Regions from separate parts of the Aliiglaciecola sp. genome, predicted to be linked through region 2. Evidence: predicted binding sites of a transcription regulator. Region 2 holds the regulator's gene; the other holds the start of a gene.
What was found. The regulator FliA, encoded in region 2, starts transcription of late flagellar genes. The targets are predictions, from matches to a motif close to CTAAAGNTNNNNNNNNNNNNGCCGATA.
Positions count from the first base shown of each region.

Region 1: a site for FliA is predicted at 2,854-2,880, ahead of ABJV04_RS10305 (DUF5610 domain-containing protein). Genes of this name have one in related genera too.

Region 1 covers NZ_JBDWYG010000038.1:245,643-251,202, forward strand. Annotated here, with positions in the region: gene ABJV04_RS10290 (fatty acid desaturase) at 1-824, opposite strand, end outside; gene fabR (HTH-type transcriptional repressor FabR) at 971-1,588, shown strand; gene trmA (tRNA (uridine(54)-C5)-methyltransferase TrmA) at 1,595-2,695, opposite strand; gene ABJV04_RS10305 (DUF5610 domain-containing protein) at 2,911-4,341, shown strand; gene ABJV04_RS10310 (GspE/PulE family protein) at 4,436-5,560, opposite strand, start outside.
Region 2 covers NZ_JBDWYG010000041.1:75,929-81,488, forward strand. Annotated here, with positions in the region: gene flhF (flagellar biosynthesis protein FlhF) at 1-998, shown strand, start outside; gene ABJV04_RS13570 (MinD/ParA family protein) at 995-1,861, shown strand; gene ABJV04_RS13575 (RNA polymerase sigma factor FliA) at 1,858-2,589, shown strand; gene cheY (chemotaxis response regulator CheY) at 2,628-3,011, shown strand; gene ABJV04_RS13585 (protein phosphatase CheZ) at 3,045-3,812, shown strand; gene ABJV04_RS13590 (chemotaxis protein CheA) at 3,826-5,560, shown strand, end outside.

The DNA.
Region 1 (5,560 bases), on a different contig from region 2:
GGACAACGGCGTAAGTTCCGAGCTAATTTTAGAGCAGAGAGTCCGCGAATTAACCATTTAGTAGGGTCGAACTGCCACCAGTGAATACCATTTCTATAGTCATACTCAAAAATATGGTGATAGTTATGATAACCCTCACCAAAGGTGAAAAAGGCTAAAATACCATTGTCACGAGCTGTGTTTTTATCGGTATAGGGTTGTTTACCCCAAATGTGGGCAAGTGAGTTGATGAAAAAGGTAACGTGGTGAACAACCACTAATCTGAATACACCAGCCAATAGAAGCATTCCTAATACATCGCCGTTAAGAAATCCTAGTGCCATAGGGATTCCAAAATTGGTAGCCAGAACAATGGGTATATAATATTTATGCTGCCACATAACAATGGCATCTTTTTGTAAATCTCTGCAATTCTTGTAGTCATCAAAACGATGTGACTCATAATCTCTAAGCATCCAGCCTATATGAGAGAACAGAAATCCTCGTTTGGCTGAATAGGGGTCTTTACCATTTTGATCAACAAATTTGTGATGAACTCGATGATCAGAGCTCCAATGTAAAATACTATTTTGTAGTGCCATTGCACCACCTACAGCAAGTATAAAGCGAACAACGGAATTGGTTTCGTATGCTTTATGAGACCATAATCTGTGGTAGCCAGCGGTTATGGACATGCCAGAAAAATATATTAAGAATATACAGGCCGTTACTTCAAATGCGTCGAACCCATTGAAATATGCTTCCAATGGAACGCCAACTACAGCAATGACTCCGGTGATGAGAAAGACCAAAATATTGGTCAATAAAAGACGAGGTTTGTTCATTTAAAAATGCTTTTGAGCTTACAACTGTACGCTAATTTATCCTGAGCAGCATATTTTATCAAGTAAATAAATTGAAAAGACTGTTAACCTAAGGTGTAATTCAACCTGATAATTATCTCACGACTGGAAATATCTGAGGGTACTAAGTGATTCAAACTCGGCAACAACAGAAGTTAAAAACACGTCGCGCAATTATAGATGCTGCTTTTGGTCTTTTAGATGAACAACATAGCTTTTCTAGTATGAGTCTCAGAGAAGTGGCAAGGGCGGCGGGTATCGCACCAACTTCTTTTTACCGACACTTTAAAGATATTGATGAGCTTGGTCTTACTCTAGTGGATGAGGCTGGGCTAACATTGCGCCAGTTGATGCGTCAAGCTCGAGTCAGAATTGCGTCAGGAGGCGGAGTAATCAGCACCTCCATTGATACTTTTATGGAATTCATTTCTGCCAACAGTAATATTTTTAGATTGTTATTACGTGAACACACAGGTACTTCGAACGCGTTTCGAGCGGCTGTATTTAGGGAGATTCAGCACTTCACGGAAGAGCTGACTGATTATACTGTGGCTACAACGGGATTAAGTAAAAAGCTCGCTAACTTGCAAGCAGAAGCTATGGTTAAGCTAGTTTTTAGTACAGGTGCTGAAGCGTTAGATTTAGATCCTATTCAACGTGAGCAGTTGGCTGTGCGTTTGAAAATTCAGTTAAGATTCATTACCAATGGCTCTTTAGAGTTCGCCAAAAGCAATGAATCTTTATAATTCAGCTTAGTTTTTCCGCACTAAATAGACCCCTGCCTCCACATGATGGGTATAAGGGAACTGATCGAACAAAGCAAATCGGCGTACTTCGTGTGTTTGACTTAGAACAGCCAAGTTATCTAGCAAAGTTTCTGGGTTACATGAAATATAAACAATATTGTCGTAATTACTAACCATAGCAACGGTCTCATCATCTAAACCCGCTCGAGGGGGATCAACCAATACAGTACGACAGTCGTATTGGGTTAAATCTATCCCTTCGAGGCGATTAAATTTCCTCATCCCAGCTTGAGCTTGCACAAACTCTTCGCTGGACATGCGTAAAATGGTGACATTGTGGGCTTGGTTAGCCTCAATATTATATTGTGCTGCAGCTACCGAGGTTTTAGATATTTCAGTGGCTAAAACTCGTTTGAAATTTTGTGCCATGGGAATACTGAAATTACCCAAACCACAATATAATTCGAGTAAATCACCTTCGCTATTTGTGGTGACATCAAGTGCCCACTCAACCATTTTTTGATTCACTAAGGCATTGGGTTGGGTAAAACTATTTTCAATTTGTTTAAATTCGTAGGTTTTCTGGCCAACGGGTAAATGCTCAATTACAAAATCTTTATCAACCAACATTTTCTGCTTACGGGCCCGACCGACTATATCTATTCGGTAATGCTGTCTTAACTGTTTCAAAATTTGGTTGATTTGCTCAAGCCATTGGTCATCTAGAGCTTTGTGATAAAGCAGTGAAACAATAATTTCGCCACTTAATGTACTTAAGTAGTCGATTTGAAAAAGCTTTCGTCTGGCTATGTCGTTTTCTTTTAACAAAGCGACCAAGTCTGCCATGACGTTATTAATCAATTTACTAGCAGGAGGAAATGTTTCGACGCGATATTTCTCTTTGCTTTCTTGGTCGAACATAATATGAAACAGTTCGTCACCATCATGCCAAACACGAAACTCTGCACGCATTCTATAATTCAACTTTTCAGAGTTAAATACTTCTAATTCTGGCATGCTAAATTCAGCAAATTGCTGATTCAAAGCGGATACTTTGTCGTCGAGTTGAGCTTGGTAAAATTGGGGATTTATTTCTGTTGGGCGCATCAAGAACTCGATTAGTTAGGCATTATAAGAAGAATCGCGAATTTTAAAGATTTCCAGCGCGCTTGCAAACGCAATTTGGTGTTTGTTTTTTAACCTGCATCTAACTTGCTAATTTTGTTAATAATTTCGTGTAATACTGAGTTTATTTTATTAAATTTCTCAATAAACTGAATGTATAGTCGATACTATTATATGAGGATAGTGAGGTATTCCACATGAATTTTGGCGAAATTAAAGCGTTTATGGGCGACAAAGCCCAGGTTAACCCCAATGACGCGGTAAAAAATCAATTGCGTGAAGCGGGTTTGAAACAAGCCGAAGCAGGACTAAGTATGTCTGCTGAATCTACTGTTAGCAAGCTCAGTTCACAAACGACAGTCGGGTTAAGAATTTACAGTAACTCGTTAAACCAAACATTAGAACTTGATAGTAAACGTGCGAACCTGAAAAGTCCTGAACAAACAAATGAAAGTTTATTCGACTTTGAAGAAGTCGCAAAAAATGTACTTCATTTTGTGAGCGGCGTGATTTCTGGAGCTGCACGTAATGGCGCAGATGAAGAAACCTTAACTAGCTTATTTGAGCAAGCTCGTTCGGGGGTTGCTAAGGGGATCAATCTGGCGGAAAAAGATCTGTCAGGTTTTATGAATGAAGAGATTTCTGAGGGGATTGATCGTAGCGCTAATTTAATTGAGCAAGGTATTCAACGATTACAAGATCAACTTTTTGGTAATGAAAACGATGCAGAAGACGCTGCTTTGCAGTCTCCTATGTCAACTGTAACAGAGAGTATTTCTGCTTCTAGCCAACAAAGTGGCGAGTTGCAAATTCGCACTCGGGATGGTGATGAAGTCATTATTCGTTTTGAAGATTTAAAACAGTTTGAGTTAAATCGACAGGTGTTATTGGAGCAAGAGAAACAAATTACACAAAGTTCAGATATCGAAAAGAACGATGTTTTACCGCGGGCTTCTACAGATAATGTTGAAACTCCAAACAATGCAAATGTTCAGGCTGATGAGGTTGAATTACAAAGTGCTGAGTCAGATGAAAGTTCTGCCGAGATAGAGGCTCAACCCGAAGCGTCTGAAACAACTCTTCAGCCAGCAACGAATCAGCAATCGGTATTTGTTTCTCAGAGTAACTACAGCTTTTCAGTAACTGGTGAGTTGGATGAAAGTGAACTGGAGTCTATAGGTCAGTTAGTTTCTGATGCAAATGATTTGGCCAACACTTTTTTTGAAGGTGATATTGAGCAAGCTTTTGAACAGGCCTTGGAAATTGGTTTTGACGAACAAGAACTAGCAGGTTTTGCGTTGCAACTGACACGACAAGATCAAGTTGAAGTAGTTAAAGCTTACGAGTCGGTTTCTCAATATAACGATGACGACAGCAGTCAAGAGCAGTCATCAAAACCGATAGAAAGAGTAAGTGATTACTTGCAAAAAATGCTCAATGTTTTTGAGCAGTCACAGCAAAAGCTAGCGGATGGCGATCAGTACGATAAGTTAATTAATAGTATTATTAATGAAGTTCAAGACTTGGGAACCAATGATTTAGTAACGGCAATCAACGATTTCCATACGTTTAATAAGCAGTTATTAAATAACTTACCTAACGCTAATGGAACCATTGATTCTGAGTAAGGTAGGCAACATTAGGGGGGATTAAATTATTTATTTTTGAACCCGATGCGACCTTAAAATAGGCACTCAATTTATCCACTGAGTGCCTTTTCAGTTACTCAGTTCCGCTGATAATCTGAATTTGAGCTATATCAGTATCACCTTTTAGTACTTTTAAGATCCCGTCTTGCGTGAGGGTTCTCATTCCGTCTTTCATCGCTTGGGCTTTCATTTCAGTTACCGATGCTTCTTTATAAACTAGAGAGCGAAGATCAGATGTCATGGCTAATAATTCATGTACCCCTGTTCTTCCTTTATAACCAGTATCACCGCAATCATCGCAACCTTTGCCACGATACAACATTAGCGGCTCCTCCAGACCAAGCTCTTCCAGATATTCTTCGCCGTATTGACGACGAATAAACGCCATGTCTGTTTCAGTCGCGGGGTATTGTTCTTTGCAGTTTGGACATATAGTTCGAATCAAACGTTGCGCCATGATGCCAACACAAGCATCAGAAAAGTTAACCGGGTCTAACCCTAAATCTAATAGACGGGTTATGGTTTCTGGTGCCGAGTTAGTGTGCAAGGTAGACAACACCAAGTGACCAGTTAGCGAAGCTTCGATACCAGCATGCGCCGTTTCTTTATCACGCATTTCACCTATCAATATGATGTCAGGGTCTGCACGTAAGAAAGCTCTTAAAGCATTAGCAAAAGTAAATCCGATTTTGGGACTCACTTGAACTTGTTGTAACCCCGGTTGAGTGATTTCCACCGGATCCTCTGCCGTCCAGATTTTTTTATCTGGGGTGTTTAAATATCCAAGTATGGCATGCAATGTGGTGGTTTTACCCGAACCTGTAGGACCTACAACTAATAATATTCCATGGGGTTTTTTAATCATCACCCGAAGCATATTCATGTTCTTGGGCGAAATGTTCATTTTTTCAATGGGTAAAGCGCCACCTGAGGCCAAAATCCGCATGACCACACCTTCGCCAGCCACTGTCGGTATGGTCGCGACCCGAACTTCAACCAACTGACCTGACATTTTAAATGCCAATTTACCGTCTTGTGGAACACGCTTCTCAGCGATATTCAAGTTTGACATGATTTTTATACGTGCAATAACTGCACTGTGATGAGAAGCCGGTACCTGAGTAATATCTCGACAAACACCATCGATGCGCATTCGAACCCGTGTCGGACCGTTCTTTTCAGGATCCACATGGATATC
Region 2 (5,560 bases):
AGTATGCTGATAATCATCAAGTGACGAATAATGTAAATAGGCAACAACACTCAGCCCCTGAAAGCGTATCTGATTCTGCGATAAATGAACTAAAAAGCGAATTAAACTCGTTGCGCAATGTACTCCAATTTCAAGTCTCAGGTTTACTTAAACAAGAGCGTCAAAGTGCGCACCCAATGCATGGCTATTTAACCTCAAGATTGATGGATATGGGGATTAGTAGTCAAATTGCTGACGACATAGTCTCATATACACCAGAGAACGCCGATGAACGGCAAGCTTGGTTATTTTTACTTAAACTATTGTCTAATCGAATTCAAACCACAGGTAATGCTATTCTGGCAGATAAAGGAGTGGTTGCTTTAGTTGGTCCTACGGGTACCGGAAAAACCACTACTATTGCTAAGTTGGCTGCTAGAGCTGCTCAAAAGTATGGTGCAGATCAAATTGCTATGGTAACAATTGACTCATATCGGATTGCCGCTTTTGAACAATTGGCCACTTATGGAAAAATTATTGGCTGTAGCGTAAAAAAAGCACAAAATGCAGAAGAATTGTCAGATATACTCTTTCAACTACGCAACAAACGTTTGGTACTAATCGATACTGCTGGTTTTGGACAAAGAGATTCTCGATTAATCAAGCAGTTAGATACCTTAAATCAACATTCATGTGCTAACATCAAGAAGTATGTTGTAATTCAAGCCAATGCTCAATATAAAGTGTTGGAACATACTCTTAGCGCATTTAGCGCAATTGATTTGCAGGGATGTATTTTAACCAAGCTCGATGAGAGTTATAGTCTCGGAGAAGCGTTGAGTGTAGCAATTGAACACAAGCTAGCTGTAAGTTATTTAACGGATGGGCAACGTGTCCCTGAAGATATTAAAGTAGCAGATGCGAAGTTTTTAATCTCTGCGGCGGCTAAGCTTTATAAAAAATATGGTTTGATCCATACTGCTAAGTCAGAACAGAAAAAATCGGCATTAGCAATATGATCGACGACCAAGCGAGAAGCTTAAGACGAATGAATCAATCTCGATTAATTAAAGTTATTGCGGTAACCGGCGGTAAAGGTGGAGTTGGTAAAACTAACATCACCTTAAATACGGCTATTTCAATGGCTAAAATGGGCAAGCGCGTTATGGTGCTAGATGCTGACTTAGGGTTGGCAAACGTAGACGTAATGTTAGGCTTGCGAGTAGAAAAAAACCTTTCCCATGTTTTATCTGGTGAGTGTACATTGGATGAAGTCTTAGTTGTGGGCCCACATGGCATACTTATTGCGCCAGCAACCTCAGGTACCCAATCAATGACCGAGCTTAGTCCAACCGAACATGCTGGATTAATTCGTGCTTTTAGTGAATTACGTACCGATATAGATGTGCTGATTGTAGACACCGCTGCGGGTATTTCCGACATGGTGTTGAGCTTTTCTCGGGCATCTCAAGATATTATGATGGTGGTGTGTGATGAACCCACATCACTAACTGATGCATATGCACTGATTAAGTTACTGAATAGAGAACATGGTGTATTTCGCTTTAAAATTGTCGCCAATATGGTGCGCAACATGCGCGAAGGACAAGAACTCTTTGCTAAGTTATCTAAAGTCACCAATCGCTTTCTTGATGTTGCTTTAGAGCTCGTTGCCACTGTGCCTTACGATGAAAATATTCGTCGCTCAGTGCGAAAGCAAAAAGCTATCGTTGATGCATTCCCTGGTTCTCCGGCATCTATCGCCATTAAAGGGCTTGCAGATAGAGCGATGCATTGGCCCATTCCTAATCAACCCGGTGGACATTTAGAGTTCTTCCTGGAACAACTTGTTGCCGAAAAAGCGGTAGGTGAACAACGGTGATTAAAAAGGCAGCAGCTTATCAACAACAAGCCGATTTGGCTCAACTTGTAGAAAGACATGCTTCCTTGGTTAAGCGTATTGCACATCATTTATTAGCCAGGTTACCAGCTAGTGTATTGGTGGATGACTTAATTCAATCTGGCATGATTGGTTTACTTGAAGCTGCAAAAAATTTCGATGGTTCTAAAGGTGCCAGTTTCGAAACCTTTGCTGGTATCCGTATTCGCGGAGCCATGCTTGACGAAATTCGTAAAGGCGACTGGACACCTAGGTCTGTACATAAAAATGGTCGGGCAATTACCCAGGCTATCAATGAAGTTGAGCGTGAAACCGGCCGAGATGCCAGAGACGTAGATATTGCTGAAAAGTTGAATGTTAGCCTCGCCGAATATCATCAAATGTTGAATGAGGTTAACGCCGGTAAAATCATCGGTATCGAAGATTTAGGAATTACCGAAGACGTAATTGCTACTGAACAAAATAAAGGTAGCGATACGCCATTTCAGGATTTGTTACAAGGCTCATTTCAAAAAGCATTAGCACATGCTATTACTACTTTACCCGAACGAGAAGCAATCGTACTGTCATTGTATTATGATGAGGAGTTGAATCTCAGAGAAATTGGCGAAGTGCTCGAAGTTAGTGAGTCTAGAGTCAGCCAAATTCACAGCCAAGCCATGTTAAAGCTGAAAAGCAAAATGCAATCTTGGCGAGCTAACGAAGAATAATAAAATACCATTTGATTTAATCCTCATTGGAGACAGTTTTGGATAAAAATATGAAAATCCTCGTTGTTGATGACTTTTCAACGATGAGACGTATCATCAAGAATTTACTTAAAGACCTGGGTTATACCAGTGTTCAAGAAGCCGATGACGGCAGTACTGCATTACCTATGTTGCAACAAGGCGATTTTGATTTTGTGGTAACTGATTGGAATATGCCCGGAATGCAAGGCATCGATTTACTCAAAGCAATACGCGCAGATGATAGTTTAAAACATTTACCAGTACTGATGGTAACTGCTGAAGCGAAAAAAGAGCAAATTGTAGCGGCAGCACAAGCTGGTGTTAACGGTTACGTTGTTAAGCCTTTTACTGCGGCAACGCTGAAAGAAAAGCTAGACAAAATTTTTGAGAGACTTGGCTGATAATTAATCTTTAATGAAGTTAGGAGTGTCTGTATGACCGGCTCTAATAAAGCTCCAATGTCTCTTGATGATGCTAGAAAGTTAGTTGAGTTATTGGAAAATGGAGATAATCAGGCTGCCAGTGAATTACTGGAAGAAACCTCTTTGACCAATTCTGTTGAGTTATTTGCTGAGGTGGGTAAATTAACCCGTCAACTCCATGATTCTCTTAACAGCTTTCAACTTGATGAGCGCATTTCTAATTTAGCTAATGAAGATATTCCTGATGCGCAAAGTCGCCTCAATTATGTTTTAGAAACTACTGAAAAAGCAGCAAATAACACTATGGATGCCGTGGAAGCGAGCATGCCTATTGCTGAGAAACTCCATACAGGCATCACTAATTTACTGCCTGAATGGAAAAAGTTGATGACCAGAGAGTTACAACTGGGAGAATTTAAATCCTTGTGTACCGATCTAGATGACTTATTAGAGCAGTCTTCAAAAGATACAGATAAATTAACTGGATTGCTGACCGATATACTGATGGCACAGGGCTATCAAGACATTACAGGGCAGGTCATTCGTAGGGTGATTGATTTGGTAAAAGAAGTGGAAGACAGTTTAGTTCATATGCTGACTGTGTTTGGCGCTTCTGAAACCAGTTCATTAATTGCAAAAGCAGATGAAAGTTCTCATAAATCGAAAGCTGAGACAGATGTTGTGAAAGCTGAAGGGCCAATTATTGATGCAGAATCGCGAAATGATGTGGTGACCAGTCAAGACGATGTAGATGACCTATTGTCTAGCCTAGGTTTTTAAGGGGAACGTATTCATGTCTTTTGAAGTTGACGAAGAAATTCTACAAGACTTTTTAGTTGAGGCAGGTGAACTATTAGAGCAATTGCAAGAGCAACTTGTTGATCTTGAAAATAACCCTGAAGACTCTGATTTATTAAATGCGATTTTTCGCGGGTATCATACTGTTAAAGGTGGTGCCGGATTCTTATCTCTCACTGAACTGGTAGATATTTGTCATGGTGCGGAAAACGTTTTTGATACCATGCGTAATGGACAACGCACCTTAACGCCTGAGTTAATGGATGTCATTTTACAAGCCACAGATGTGGTTGTGCAAATGTTCGAAGATGTAAAAAAACGCGAACCATTGGAAGCCGCAGCCCCTGAACTTATAGAAACCCTGCACCGTTTAAGTAAACCTGAATCAGAAGATACACCTACGGCACTTCCTGACGTCCCTGAAATGCCTGAAGAAGTGGTTGAGGTGCAAAAGGACGAATCATATGATGACATGGAAGACATTACAGAAGATGAGTTTGAAGCCTTGTTGGATGAGTTGCATGGCGCTAAAAGCTTTTCTGCGGACAAATCAGATCTAGGGGAGGGTACTGCTGAAGGCTCCTCTCCCGCTGAAGGCTCCTCATCCGCTGAAGGCTCCTCTCCCGCTGAAGGCTCCTCACCCGCTGAAGGCTCCACTCCAATGGATCTTATGAGTGGTGCCAGTGATGAAGATATTACTGACGATGAATTTGAAGCTTTACTTGATCAACTTCATGGTCAAGGCAGTTTTTCAACTGATAAAGCAGAGACTCCCGAGCCTTCGAAGTCATCAGTGACCTCTAAAGCAGCTTCTTCGCCGGTAGCACCAACACCTTCTGCATCAGATGATAGTGCCGATTCCGATGATATTTCAGATGATGAATTTGAAGCATTGCTTGATCAATTGCATGGGGAAGGTAAGGGGCCCGCAGTGAGTCCAACACCTAAGGCTGAACCGCCAGCTCCCACTGCTGCAGCAAAACAACCTGCAAAACCAATATCAACACCCAAGCCCCAAGCGCCAGTATCTAAGGCTGAAAAACCTGTTACACCTAAACCAACCGTAGCTAAGTCTGCTGTTAAAAAAGACGAAAAAGACAAAAAACCAGTTGCCGGTGCTCAAGGTGAGACAACTGTCAGGGTAGATACTAAGCGTCTAGACCAGATTATGAATATGGTAGGTGAATTGGTACTGGTTAGAAATAGGCTATTAAGTTTAGGTGTTAACATCAATGATGAAAGCATGACTAAAGCCATTGCTAACCTTGATGTTGTCACTGGAGATTTGCAAGGTGCGGTAATGAAAACCCGCATGCAACCAATCAAAAAAGTATTTGGTCGTTTTCCTCGTGTGGTAAGAGATTTAGCGCGAAGTCTTAAAAAAGAAATCTCTTTGAATCTTGAAGGTGAAGAAACAGATTTAGATAAAAATTTAGTTGAAGCTTTGGCGGATCCACTCGTCCATTTGGTGCGAAACTCTGTCGATCACGGCATTGAAATGCCAGAAGAACGCTTAGCTGTCGGTAAACCCTCATTGGGAACTGTAAAACTTGCAGCTTCTCAGGAAGGTGATCACATACTACTTACCATTGAAGATGATGGTAAGGGCATGGATCCTGATAAGTTAAAAGATATCGCTATCAGCCGAGGTGTCTTAGATGCTGATGCAGCGGCTCGAATGACGGATGAAGAAGCATTCAATTTGATATTCGCTCCAGGGTTCTCCACCA